Linked DNA regions of Limnospira fusiformis SAG 85.79. The main gene of each other region encodes a partner of the protein of the gene in region 2 in a complex. Links are inferred from orthologs where the notes say so. Each region holds a gene or a part of one and is shown on either strand. Other genes may lie near its edges.

Region 1 (6,045 bases), 700 kb from region 2 along the record:
CATAATTCTCAGCAAGTCTCCAATCTTTGATGGTAATCATCACGTCCAACAGTCACTACCAACATAATCGCCTTACCCAAAAATCTTAGTCGTAGGTTGTAGGTAAAGCGATCGGTTAGGGGTAATATCCGTTATGGGTAATATCTGGACATGATAGGGTGAGCATTCATATAAACCCGTAATTAGACTGTTGCAGTTAGACTGTTAGCATTTAAGCTAATGAAAAAATTGACATTTAATTAGACTGTTGCCGTTAGACTGTTAGCCCAAAATACATAGACACCCCCTACAGTCAGAAACCATAGGGGGTCATTAAGTTATTGAGTTAGCTGTTAGGCTGTTAGGGTTTACGCCAACCATCATCGTCAATATCATCTCTGTTGATTGAGTTAGGTGGTAAACGCGTATCATGGTCATATATTTTGGGGCAGATTATACTATCTAACGAATATTTAAAAAACTCAAATAATATGTCTAAATTTTTATTGTCTTAATCTAGCTTAGACTCCATGATTTTATTACCTATAAATAAAGAAATTACCAAATAAAAAATAACAATTATCAATAATGCCACCTCTAGTATAATTAGATTCATTGTATTAATCTCCAAAAATAAATGGTCAACCACTTAATCCTCTCTAAGGGGTCAAATACTGCGTCAAAATTGCTATATGGCGGCTCGGCAATGATTTGATATTGATTAAGCCAAATAATATATTGTTTAACCATCATATTCTGTTGGGCATCATTGTATGCGTAAAATTTTAACCATCCCGCGATTTTCCAATCTACAGGAATTTGGTCCGCCTCAAATAATATCCTCACAAATTGGCTACCTGATATATCTGGAAATTTCTGACTACCATGTTTTGAATCATCCTCTTTGATGAAATATTGGTGATAAACTCAAAACCAATGAGTCTCAGATATATCATAGTTGTTAGGCATTATCTAATCTGTTTGATTACATGATCGTTAGCTGTATCGCACCATAAATCACCAACCCTTAAACCTGTAGGGCTTGTCGGTAAATTACTGAAATTAATTCTATGCCCTCTTATATTTCCATTAACATCTAATCTTGTTTGTGCTACTGTGGTTCCGATACCGACGACGTCAGCAATACTGACGGCGCCAAAGTCATCGATGCGTATGGGTTCGGAGCCAGCGGTTCAAAATGATATTGAGCCTAATCCATTTAGTCTAACAATTGGGTAGATGTACAAGTTGGGCAGGTAGGCATGGAAATTGAACCCGAGTCGGTTTTTACACCTCTATCATTAATATTAGGCACTACCCCCGGTAATTGCCTCCAGTTGAAAAGTTGTTGAGGGGTATCGGGTTGGTTCCGGTAGATGATAGTTTAGATTTGGCGATCGCACTTTTAATATCAGCCAGATGATAGCCCATAGTTTCCCCTCACCGGAGATTATGAATCAGACCCATAGATAACCGGATAGGCGATCGCCATACTTTCATAATCTGATACTGAAAGGCGGTCTGATATCTTTGTACGTTGATTCCCTAGCGGGTTCCCCCCCACCTACGGCTATCGTGTTGGCTTTGAAACATACCCTCCCCCCATAACCGGGAAAAGCACTCTTGGGGAAGTGACCGACGTGATAGCAGTCAATGGTGACGAACGAACCGATAGGCTTGCCATTGACAGGTATCACAAGGGAACTACCCTATCAGCGTCGGGTTTAGGGAGTGATATGGGTATTTGACAGATTGATTAAGTTGTGCTTGTTGACTGAGTAATCATCCTATTGACAGAATTATTTTCCTGTGCTAGGACTAGATTGTGAGTAATATCTGAGTAATTAGGTGCGACTATCGGGTTAAGTGAATCCCGGTTATCGCTGCTAGGATAAGGATTTCCCGAAAATGGGCGATACTGGACTTGAACCAGTGACATCCTGCTTGTAAGGCAGGCGCTCTACCACTGAGCTAATCGCCCTTTTGCATTCGATGTTTTCTATTGTAGCAGCAATCGCTAAAATAGGGAAGCTATTTTTGAAAAAAATTTTTGCGCTATGCCTTCTGGCAAAACCCACGATCGCATAACACTCTGGAGCTTGCCACTGGTGGCGGCTTTGACGTTTGGACAAACTCGCAGCAGCCATCTAACTCTCCTAGTATCTGGCAGTTTTCTATTTAGTGGCCTGATGTTTGGGCCAGATTTAGATCTAAACTCACGACAGTTTCAACGTTGGGGGTGGTTCCGTTGGCTATGGGTTCCCTATCAAAACAGTTTACATCATCGCTCGTTTCTGTCCCACGGGCCTTTTATTGGGACGGCTTTACGGGTTCTGTACTTGTTCACCTGGCTAGGCGGTTTTGGTCTGATTATGACTATGGCGATCGAGTTTCTGTTTCCGGTAGAGTGGACGCTATCGAGTTTAGCAGGGGAACTATGGCAATTTCTGTTAAACCACTCTATGGAATGGATCGCTATCTTCTGCGGTTTAGAAGTCGGTGCTATGAGCCACTATCTATCTGATTGGGGGTCATCTATTTATAAACGTCTTCAAAGCCAAGGGGTATATGGACTGATACCACCATCGGCTCTAGTCAAAAAACCGAAAAATAGCACCTCGCGGCGGTCTCGTTCCAATTCGTCGTCAACTTCCCCTAAAAAAAAAGCAGTCGTCGTTCTAGCAATTCCTCGACTGTGGGAAACTCCCGCAAACAATAGCATATATCCTAACTGTTGGGAGCAATAATGGGCATATATACTGTAGCCTTTTATCAGTGAGTCAAATTTGTATAATCCGACCCTATTAATCAATATGTCTGAATCTAGTCATAATCAACGGGAAAACGACACCCTAAATGCCTTGCAAGAACTAATTGATGTGGTGGCTAAATTACGATCGCCTGATGGTGGGTGTCCTTGGGATTTGGCTCAAACTCCCCAAAGTTTAACCCCTTATATTCTGGAAGAAGCCTATGAGGTAGTTGATGCGATCGCTACGGGAGACCCAAAAGCGATCGCTGATGAATTAGGAGATTTATTATTGCAAGTAGTTCTCCAGGCTCAAATTGCCAGCGAATCTCAGCAATTTTCCCTGGCTGATGTGGCGGCTGGTATTACGGAAAAACTCATCCGCAGACATCCCCACGTTTTCGCAGATGTGAAGGTTGATAGCGTCGAAGAAGTACACGAAAACTGGGAAGCTATTAAGGATAAAGAAGCGGGAAATCATCAAGATTCCCAGTCTTTGAGTGCTAAATTAAACCGTTATTCCCGACAACTTCCGCCTCTCATAGCAGCTATGAAATTATCTAAAAAAACGGCTGCTGTTGGCTTTGAGTGGGATAATATTGAGGGGGTTTGGGATAAGTTTCATGAGGAATTGGCGGAATTTGAAGAAGCCTTACACCACCAAGATAAGGCAGAACAACAAGCGGAATTGGGAGATATTTTATTCGTGTTAGTCAATTTAGCTCGTTGGTATGATATCGACCCTCATGAAGCACTACGGGAGACTAATCATAAGTTTATTCGCCGATTTTCTATGGTAGAGGCAGCCTGCGATCGCCCTTTAGCAGACTACACCCTAGCGGAATTAGATGTCTTATGGGATAGGGCTAAAGCTATCATTAAGGAACAGGGGAATTAATCGGTTCATAAAAGGCGATCGCACATCCTCCGTAGACTTTTTGGCGGACGATCGCTAAACCGGAAACCTCTACCATTTCTCGTTTTGGGTCATGTTCAGCAATTAACTCTCCTCCGGCGGCGAGTAGGGAATATTTGGCGATCGCTTCTAGGACAGGTTCATATAAATTGGCTGTATATGGTGGGTCAAAATAAATGCGATCGAACTCCTCGGCGGCTAAGGATTTTAGCCGTTTAACTACATCTCCCCGTAGGACGCGAAACTGTTGTTCTGGTGTAGCCACTTGCTGCCAATTTTGCTTAATAATTTGACAAGCTGACCCCGACTGTTCGATCGCCACTGCCATCGCCGCCCCACGACATAGGGCCTCTGCCCCCATTGACCCACTACCAGCACAAAGATCCAGCCAACGACATCCAGTAATGTCCTGCCAAATATTAAACACGGCTTCCCTGACCCGTGAGGGAGTAGGTCGGGTATTTTGTCCGGGGAGGGTTTTTAGTTGGCGATTACCATAAATTCTCAAGGCCATCTGTGAACACTATCCCATCGAAGTAATTACCTTCTGAGAAGAGTTCACCAACTGCACAAAATTAGATAATAATTGCAGTCCGGCGACTGAGGATTTTTCGGGGTGGAATTGTACCGCCATCACATTTTGGTAAGCGATCGCAGCAGTGACGGTTTGGCTTCCGTGGGTGATAGTGGCGGCGGTAATTGTCGCATCAGCCGGATCGACATAATAGGAATGCACAAAATACACCCAGGGATTATCTCCTAAATTTTCCCAAAGACTGACTGATGGTTGAGTAAATGTTAGTTGATTCCAACCCATGTGAGGAATAGTCAGTCCGGGTTCGGATTTAAACCGTCGCACTTTACCTGGAAAAATTCCTAACCCGGGTTCGTCCCCTTCTTCCCCGGACTCGAACAAAATTTGCAACCCTAAACAAATCCCCAAAAATGGCACACCGTCCGCAATTACCTGTTTAATGGGTTCAATGAGATTACGCGATCGCAGATGTTGTACCGCCGGGTCAAAAGCCCCTACTCCTGGTAAAAGCACACCATCAGCCGCACTGATCACCTTTGGATCATCGGTAATTTCTGGGGTTCCTCCTGCATTTTCCAAGCCTTTACAGACGGAGTGCAGATTACCCATATCATAGTCAATTACTGCGATTCTCGCCATCTCTATCCCTCAAGCCACCATTTGATATTATCTCATATTTACGGACAATTTGGGAACATTTTAGAGTTGATGATGATTTCAATCATTACAGCTTGTTCACCAGTCGCTTAATATATTGCCCTCACCCTAAATCTGGATCCCAAAGAGGGAGAGGGACTTTGAGATGTGATCAGATGATTTCTGAACAGGTTGTAATTGATGGCTCAGTTGGCGGTTGGCTGTTGACTTTTCAAATCCAAGATTAAGGCTTGATTATAGGCATCGGTGGCTTCTGCATCGCGGTTTAAACCCTCTAAAGCTAATCCCCTTTGATGCCACACTTCTCGGTCTTTGGGGTCGGCATTTAGGGCTTTATTTAGGGCTATTAATGCCTGTTCATAAAGGCCCAAATGATTTAAGGCTATCCCCGTGTCTAACCAGCCATTTAGTTGATTGGGGTCAATGGCGATCGCCTTTTGCGCCGCCTCTAATGCTTGTTGATATTCCCCTAAATTCCGCAAGGCTACACTTTTTTCTATCCAAGACCAATAGGCGTGGGGATTAATTGCTAAAGCGCGATCGCTTGCTTGTATAGCATCCCGATAACGACCCAAACCTCGCAACACCCAAGCGCGACTTTCCCAGGCTAAATGGGAGTTAGAATTGATTACTAAGGCGCGATCGCAACTCCCCAGGGCTTCCGGCATTCTGTCTAAAATACGCAACACCCGACAACGATAAAGGTGGGCATCAAAATAGTGAGGATTTTTGGCAAGGGCTTGATTATAGGCACTTAGAGCCTGTTCATAATCACCTTTATGGCGCGATATTTCTCCCTGATTAAACAATTCAGTAGGTGTGTAGTTAGATATAGCTGCTTTCTGCCATCTCTCCGTAGCCCGTTGATAATTGCGGGCGATCATGGTATTCTGAGGGTTGATACTGAGGGCGCGACTGTAGGATTGTAGCGCTTCCTGGTGGCGTGATAATCTCTCTAAAGCATAACCTCGATTATTCCATACCCACTCGGAATTATCATCAATTTCCATAGCGCGATCGCAGGCGTTTAAAGCATCCTGAAACTCCTGTAAGTTATTCAAAGACCAGCAGCGACCATTCCAACTATGGACATAATTAGGATGAATCGCAATAGACTTATTATAAGATTCTAAGGCTTCCCGATATCGCCCTAATTTATTTAAGATGTTGCCTCGTTGATGCCAACTCTGATATGACTGAGAGTTAATA
Region 2 (8,026 bases):
CCCTACTAACCGACGGTAACTCTATTTGAGTTTTTGGCAGTGTTGACCGCCTATCTTTAGTCCAGTATGGTGGTTTTTCGTAGTTGTACAAAACCAAAGTTAACTGTATTTTAAGATTAGCTGACGTACTGATTTCCCGAAAATCACCTGACCCCATAAATTGACCTATATCCCTATTCCCTAGTATTTCAGTTTGAGCCAATGTACTCGCAACATTTTCCGGCAAATTTCTCAAAGATGACACAAGTCTGAATCTTTCTCCACCAGCTTATACTACAGCATTAACTAATTGTTGTTATCTATTTTCTTCTATTCTTTGCAGTGCCATATATTCATCTAAACCTTGAGCGACTAAGATGATAGCTTCTTTACAGTTATCGCTAAACTCATCCCCGAATTCCTCGGAACTGTCTTGGTTCCAAATAGTGTTTATATTTCCATCATATTTTTCTGGTAATTTCTCCCTAGCTTCCCTTCTCTGTTTTCCCAAAGACCATTCTTCACCTTTTTCTTCACCCCATTTTTCAATCGTTCCTTTACCACCAGGAACCATTTAAACAATAGACCTTGCTAGTGTTGTTGGGCTTTTTGTTAAAAACATTTTAACAACCCATCTACCGTGTTTAAATAACGTCCATGCTATTGCTTTCATAGCCATGTTAAATGACTGTTTAACGCATGAACCGAATGCTGTAGATACTTCCATAAGCATTTCAGGCCCCTTGCTTAATGCTACGTGCATAGCAGCCGCTTTATTGATAAATGCAAGACCTGCTACTGGTAAAACACCACATACTAATTTCCCAGCCATATTACCTAAAAACCCAGCCGTGGTGGTTATAAATTGTCCGGCAATATTTGGGATGTTTCTATCAATATCACTATCGCTAATATTCCCATTAAAATTCCCAAAGCTGTCCCAATTAGAGGTAATAAATCTCGCTACTTTCTCAAAGCTAAAGTTAGATAAAAACTTAGTAATTCCTTCCCATAGCCAACCTCCAAAACTTTTGCCCCATTCAACAACTTTACCAGTAAATTTGGCTCATAATTTGCCAAACCAACCCATTTCCTGGGTAGATGTTCTTTGGGCTAAATTAACTTGTCTAACGCCATTTCTACCTATACTGCTACGGGTTTGACGACTAGACAAGCTACGAGTACTCCTTAGCATTCTTGCACTTCTGGCAACCATTACAAAGTCCCTCTTAGTGGGTTATCGCCATCAATCAATTCGGTTTCTATCTTGATATCAGGAAAGTCTTTTTTCAGTAATTCTTGTACTTTTTCGGTTTCCTCTTCTCTGATATCATCCTGTTTTTTCATTGAATCATATAACCGCGTTAAATCGGCTAATATGTCTTTTGCTGGGTCATTACTGTTCACCTGTAAAGTACCTTGAGCGCGTAAGCAAATATTTATTGAATTTGATTTAATGTTGTTTGTAATGTTTCTTTTGCATCCTTCTGGTTGGTAATCTTAATTTTGCTTTCATTGGGTTCCAGTAGCTCCTCAAAATTATCAGCCTCCGGGGTAAATGCTGTTTTAATTGTTTCATATTTTTCCTCGGTAGCGAATCCCAAATCATCAATTATTTCAGATACTTTCCTACCAGCTTTAAAAGCGGCAGCATGAGCCAAACCTGCTTCATGTAACGCCGTTAAAACAGCGTTTTTTGTAACCTGATGAGAGATAGCAATTTCCATTACCATACCAAATATTTCAGCAATTGATTCAGCTAAGTTAGGTAATTTGATTTCGGCTTTTTCTTCGGCTTTGGTCATGAGATTGACATCATCAATCTCTACTTTAACTTCAAATTCACCCCATCTTTCGTCATCTATGTCAAATCTGTACATTAGCCATTCTGGCAATGTGTTTATTCGTTTAAGAAACAAGATGTGTTACAAGGTTCTATAGACTTACAGATATTTGATGGGAACCTAGCCACAGAAAACGGGTTAAATCTAGGTATCATAAAACTCCCTTATTATGGGGGAATCCATACCGAAAATTTATTAATCGAATTGATTACCAATCAGACAGAAGGATTAGCTATAGATTCACATTCTGTATGACAAGCTAGATGTTTAAATCAATTACACAATAATGATTCAATTAATATTTTTGGTATGGCAGAATACCAACTTGATACCTTACCCAAAACACCATCATTAACTCAACCCGAAAATTTTGGGATTTCCGTAGGTAATACCCCTACACTTATCCGCGCAGCCAATACTTAGAGATATCGCTTACACCTACAGAACACGGGTAGCGTTGGGGTTTGGTTTAGTCATGGACACATCAGCAATTGCATACCAGGTCAATGTTTATGGCTACCGCCTAACACTGCATGGGATGACGAGTTAAAATCTACTGCTAGTATCTACGGGATAACAGAGGATAGTGTTTCGCAGATTGTCGGGTTAGAGCAGACAATCACTTACTAACCGGCTACAATGGAATTATTTAGGAGGTAGGTGATTATGAGTTTTTCGGTTTATAGTAGCGCTCTAAATTTAGACACTCTCAATATTACTGCTAAGATACCGGGTACTCCCGTTACAACCGCTATTAGTTTAACGGCTAATACAGTTGCCGAATTAGTGGCAGTAAATGCTAACACAAACGGGCGTAATGTATTTATCAAAAATCGGTATAATGTACCCGTTCATTTCATCTTAGAACCCACAAAAAATACCGTAGCTAATGCCGCATTTTCTGTGAAGCCGGGTGATACTGTTATGCTCACTATTGGCGCTAGTAAACTACAAGCTATTGCCGAATCAGTTGCTGATATTTCAGTGACCTTGGTTGAGCTGGTCACTGTAGATTAAATAGTTGGGGGATAATCCCCCTTTTTTCGGAATCTTTATTATGACTAATTTCAATATTTACTCTAGTAAATTTGGGCAATCAACCGATGACTTGCCAGAAGCTGAAGTTAATCTGTATTTAACTAATGAACGGATACAAGCAGTTATTGACTCAAATACTAATTTCGCGCCATCCGGTCACGGTCATATATGGGGCGACATCAGTAGTGCGCCTGCTACCGCAACCAGGTGGCCTACTTGGTCTGAAGTTACAAGTAAACCGACAACGTTTACTCCATCAGAGCATACACATTCAAACATTACATTAACCGCAGGAGATGGTTTATCAGGAGGAGGAACATTAGCAGCTAATAGAACAATTAATGTAGATTCAACTGTAGTAAGAACTACAGGCAATCACACTTTCACAGGAATTAAAACATTTAACATAATAAATAATCCCGTATATTTTTTAAATAATGAAAGTTGTTTTGATAAAAATATGCTTATTAATTTTAATGTTTGGAGGGGGTTTGACATACGCCGGATAGGGTCTACTGCTGGTTCGGCAAGTTTAGTACTAAATAGTAGAGTTGGAGGAAATAGCTGGGCGTTTTCTCATCAGGGAAATTATTCTATGCGACTTGAAGCAGAGGCTAATCCTAGAGTATTTATATATCATGGTATTAATTTTCTTGAAAGTAATGTTTGGCGAGGTGCTCCTAGCGATAGATATGCAATACACTTATATAACGGGCAGACATATTTTATGAAGCACTCAACTCTTTCATCATCTGGAGTACATACTAGATTTAGAGTAGGAGGCACAAACGTATCTTTGATTAACGATAGTGGAGATTATGTTAAAGGTTCTTCGGATATGAGATTTACAACAGTTTTTAATGAGAGTATTAATAGCTTAGATTGACTTCAAAAATTATATTTAATTAAATTTAAATATAATGAGTTAGCAGCCATGGATTTTCTACACAATAAACTAAAATCGGTTTAATCGCACAAGAAGTTCAAGAGCACTACCCGGATGCAGTTTAAGTGGTTCAAAATGACCACACAGATAGCCCTGAAGTTGACGACAAAAAAATAGATTATCTGACGATTCTTTATGAAAAATTAGTTCCTTTATTAGTGGCAGGGATTCAAGAATTATCTCAAAAATTAGACGCACTAGGTAAACCCACAGCATCTACAAATGGTAAGATCAGTAATTTACCGACAAGCCCTATCGGTTTAAGTGTAGGTGATTTATGGTGTGACACGGATAACGATAATGTAATCAAGCAGGTGAGATCATGTCTAACAAATATGATATATCTGAAACTAATTGGTTTTTAGCTTACAACCAATACTTACTCAAAGAGGATGATACAGCACACGGAAGTAAACGATTGCCAGATATATCAGGTAGCAAATTTGTGAGGATATTATTTGATGCAGACCAAGTTTCTATTTATGGGAAAATGGCAGGATGGTTAAAATTTTACACATACAATGATATGAAGCAGAATATGATGGTTAAACGTGAAACTATTTGGCTAAATGAATATCAAATAATTGAATCACCACCATATAGTAATTTTTACGCAATCTTTGAACCCTTGGAGAGGATTAAATGGTTTACCCTTTATTTTTGGAGATTAATGCAATGAGTATAATCATACTAGAGGTGATGTTATTGATAACTGTTATTGTTGATTTTGGCATTTATTGATAGGCAATAACATAGGGGTGAACTGATTATGTTGGTATCGGTTTCTGCTCGGTAATTGTCACCAGTTGAAAAGTTGTTTAGGGGTATCGGGTTGGTTCCGGTAGATGATAGTTCAGGTTTTGCGATCGCACATAGGTTTACCTATAGGTCTAGTCCATAGAAAGACAGCCTAATATCTTTGTACATTGATAAATTAATAAGTCCCTTTCTATGGCTACCTACGGCTATCATGTTGACTTTGAAACATACCTCCCCCCCCAACCAGAACAAGCACTCTTGGGGGTGCGACCGACGTGATAGCAGTCAATGGTGAGGAACGAACCGATAGGCTTGCCATTGACGGGTATCACAAGGGAGTTACCCTATCGGTGTTTGGTTGGGGGGTGGTATGAGTGTTTGACAGATTAATTAAGTTGTGCTTGTTGACTGAGTAATCATCCTATTGACAGAATTATTTTCCTGTGCTAGGACTAGATTGTGAGTAATATCTGAGTAATTAGGTACGACTATCGGGTTGAGTGTTTCCCGGTTATCGCCGTTAGGATAAGGGTTCAACTGAAATGGAGCTAAGCGGACTCGAACCGCTGACCCCTGCAATGCCATTGCAGTGCTCTACCAACTGAGCTATAACCCCGGACAAGACATCTTTTAATGTATCACAGGATGATTGGTTAAGTCAATGATTTTGGCAAAAATTTTTTGATAGCCTCGCCCAGAGGCAGGAAAATCGATCGCCCCCCACTGGTAATGGTCGCCCCACGGGGTCTAAAGGTGGGACTGTAGGCGATCGCACCAGATCACATATAGGAGTAAGCATGATGAGACATTTGGGTAAGGTGGTCGATACACGAACCCATGAGAAAATAAACCACAACCATAGCGACGGCGGAAATAGCCACTAATATACCAGCCAGGACAAAGGAAGACTCTCGATATCGAGCCGCTTGCTGCATCAGATGTACAGACCAGGCCACCAGAGCTATATCAATTATTAGAATAGGAATCAGCATAAGTTACGTTTTGTAACATTTCTTCCATTCTAACAGGAGTTTCGTAACTGAGCCGGTAATGCGGAAAATTTAATCTTTTGTTTAGGTAAAACTCCCGTGGGGAAACCATTAGACGTGGGGGAGTGCGTGGGGACGGACGGGAATATGGCGAGTGGCGAGATAGGATTTGATTTCAGCGACGCTTAACTGTCCGTAATGTAACAGAGAAGCCAATAAAGCCGCCTCGGCGCGTCCCTCGGTTAAGGCTTCGTAGATATGCTGAGAGGTTCCCGCGCCCCCAGAGGCAATCACGGGAATTTCGACACTTTCAGCGATAGTCCGGGTTAATTCCAGGTCATAGCCTGCTTGTGTGCCGTCTGCGTCCATACTGGTGACCAGAAGTTCTCCCGCGCCTCGTTGCGCCAATTCTTTCGCCCAAGCGATCGCATCAAGTCCGGTATTTTCGCGACCACCACGGACAAAAACATCCCAACCGGGATTATTTGGGTCAGTGCGCCGACGGGCATCAATAGCGACTACAATACACTGAACACCAAAGCGATCGCTGGCTTTATTGATTAAATCTGGGTCACGGACCGCCGCCGAGTTAATGCTGACCTTATCAGCCCCCGCCCTTAACAAATTTTTAATCATTTCTAAGTTTTGGATACCCCCCCCGACGGTCAAAGGGATAAACACCTGTTCAGCGGTACGATAGACCACATCAATAATGATATCCCGGTCTTCATGGGTAGCGGTAATGTCCAGAAACACCAATTCATCAGCCCCCGCGTCATTATAGGCGGCAGCCAATTCCACCGGGTCGCCAGCGTCTTGGAGATTAACAAAATTCACACCCTTGACCACCCGACCGGCTCTAACATCTAAACATGGTAAAATGCGTTTAGCAAGCATAGCAACTCCTCGATTATGGGGCAAAAAATTCCTTTTCTAGTTTAACTGTTTTGGGCGACCTGATTAGATGTTGTTAATTTTTGCCAATAGTCAGTCAAATCTCGCGCCACTGTGGGGGCTAGAAAATATAGTCCCAATAGATTAGGAATTGACATGGTTAGATACATGGCATCACTGAATTTAATCACCGCTTGAGGATTGACGATCGCCCCTAAAAATATGGCGGTTAAAAATAGGAGTTTATAAATAATCGCCCAGCGTTGTCCTAATAAATATTGCCAACACAATTCCCCATAATATCCCCAGGCTATCATCGTGGAGAAAGCAAAGCAAAATAAAGCGGCAGCCAACACATAAGGGAACCAATGAATCACGGAACCAAAGGCGGCGGATGTGATTTCTGCGCCTCCTAAATTAGCCCAGGCGGGGTTATTATAGGCTCCGGTAATAATGATAACTAAGGCGGTCATATTGCAGATAATGACGGTATCAATTAATGGTTCCAGGGTGGCGACTATTCCCTCTCGGATAGGTTCATCTGTGCGAGCGGCAGCATGAGCGATCGCCGCAATTCCCAAGCCCGCCTCATTAGAAAAAGCCGCCCTTCTAAACCCTTGAATTAAGGCTGCCAAACCTCCCCCCACGACAGCTTGAGCGTCAAAAGCGGAGGCGAAAATAGTAGCGATCGCATCAGGAATTTTTGCCCAATTGACCAGCAGAACCCACAGCGCGGCCATTACATATATAGCACACATGACCGGAACCAGAACGGCGGTAATTTGAGCTATACGGCGAATACCCCCAATAATGACCAATCCGACCAAAAGCACCAAAACGGAGCCATAGAGCCACCCCTGAGAGGCGAATACGGGAAAAACTCGTGCGATCGCGACCTTAGACTGATTAGCTTGAAAGATGCTGGAACTCCCCAAGGCAGCGGCGATCGCCAAAACAGCAAACATAGCCGCCAAAACCCGACCCAAGTTTTTTTGTCCCAAGTCCTGTAAACCCGCCGATAGATAATACATAGGACCCCCGGCGATCGTACCATCTGGGTTAACGAGGCGGTATTTTTGAGCGAGGGTACATTCCACAAATTTACTACTCATTCCCAGAAAACCGGCGAGAGTCATCCAAACCACAGCCCCCGGACCTCCCAAACCAATAGCGATCGCCACTCCCGCAATATTTCCTAATCCCACAGTAGCGGATAAAGCGGTAGCCAATGCTTGAAAGTGGGAAACTTCCCCCTCATCTTCCGGGTTATCATAGACTCCCAAAACCACTTTAATAGCGTGTGTGAAACCCCTAAGATTAACAAATCTCATCCACAGGGTGAAAACCAGACCACCCGCCATAAACCAGACCACAATTAAGGGTATCCCCCCGACTTCCACAAAGATAATTCTGTAGACAATCTCCAGAATCTGGGCAGCTATAATCGATATATTAGGCAATTTATCCATCTGGCAATTATAACTCCCTTGGTAGCCAAAGCTGGGCAGTCACAAAAGATTTCCCTAAGAAACGGGGTTTCTGAAAGTCTGGGGATGGGGTAAAATGGGGATACTATC

Evidence for each region. The genes of interacting proteins can lie anywhere in the genome.
Region 1: the proteins of hisF (region 2) and hisH are in contact, whole or in part, in a crystal structure (PDB 6RU0), measured with the Thermotoga maritima proteins. The link is inferred for Limnospira fusiformis SAG 85.79 from one-to-one orthologs. Residues at the interface, in WP_004080486.1 of Thermotoga maritima: Met1, Leu2, Ala3, Arg5, Ser40, Glu41, Asp45, Glu46, Ala70, Glu71, Ile73, Asp74, Ile75, Pro76, Phe77, Asp98, Lys99, Ser122, Gln123, Glu161, Thr195, Leu196, Asn247, Arg249, Glu251; in WP_004080484.1 of Thermotoga maritima: Asn15, Arg18, Arg22, Arg117, Leu118, Pro119, His120, Met121, Gly122, Trp123, Asn124, Asn134, Gly135, Tyr136, Tyr138, Val140, Tyr158, Glu180, Lys181, Ser182, Ser183, Lys184, Ile185.

Annotation. Positions count from the first base shown.
Region 1 is NZ_CP051185.1:1,810,706-1,816,750, reverse strand. Bases 2,994-5,856 are described here. They hold hisH (imidazole glycerol phosphate synthase subunit HisH), read right to left. Parts: upstream 4,819-5,856; coding sequence 4,168-4,818; downstream 2,994-4,167. Other genes in these bases: HFV01_RS30320 (tetratricopeptide repeat protein), read right to left, coding at 5,022-5,856; rsmD (16S rRNA (guanine(966)-N(2))-methyltransferase RsmD), read right to left, coding at 3,607-4,158; mazG (nucleoside triphosphate pyrophosphohydrolase), read left to right, coding at 2,994-3,626. In the rest of the region: HFV01_RS08630 (hypothetical protein), read right to left, coding at 1-40; HFV01_RS08625 (hypothetical protein), read right to left, coding at 592-825; HFV01_RS08615 (metal-binding protein), read left to right, coding at 2,037-2,726; more of mazG, read left to right, coding at 2,793-2,993; more of HFV01_RS30320, read right to left, coding at 5,857-6,045. UniProt on the Escherichia coli protein: IGPS catalyzes the conversion of PRFAR and glutamine to IGP, AICAR and glutamate. The HisH subunit catalyzes the hydrolysis of glutamine to glutamate and ammonia as part of the synthesis of IGP and AICAR.
Region 2 is NZ_CP051185.1:2,502,971-2,510,996, forward strand. The notes cover bases 4,560-7,431. They hold hisF (imidazole glycerol phosphate synthase subunit HisF), read right to left. Parts: upstream 6,453-7,431; coding sequence 5,667-6,452; downstream 4,560-5,666. Other genes in these bases: HFV01_RS11935 (hypothetical protein), read right to left, coding at 5,346-5,558; HFV01_RS11945 (alanine/glycine:cation symporter family protein), read right to left, coding at 6,494-7,431. In the rest of the region: HFV01_RS11885 (hypothetical protein), read right to left, coding at 296-553; HFV01_RS11890 (hypothetical protein), read right to left, coding at 554-811; HFV01_RS30515 (hypothetical protein), read right to left, coding at 1,046-1,174; HFV01_RS11910 (hypothetical protein), read left to right, coding at 2,490-2,840; HFV01_RS11915 (hypothetical protein), read left to right, coding at 2,881-3,747; HFV01_RS11920 (hypothetical protein), read left to right, coding at 3,873-4,172; HFV01_RS11925 (hypothetical protein), read left to right, coding at 4,130-4,486; more of HFV01_RS11945, read right to left, coding at 7,432-7,918.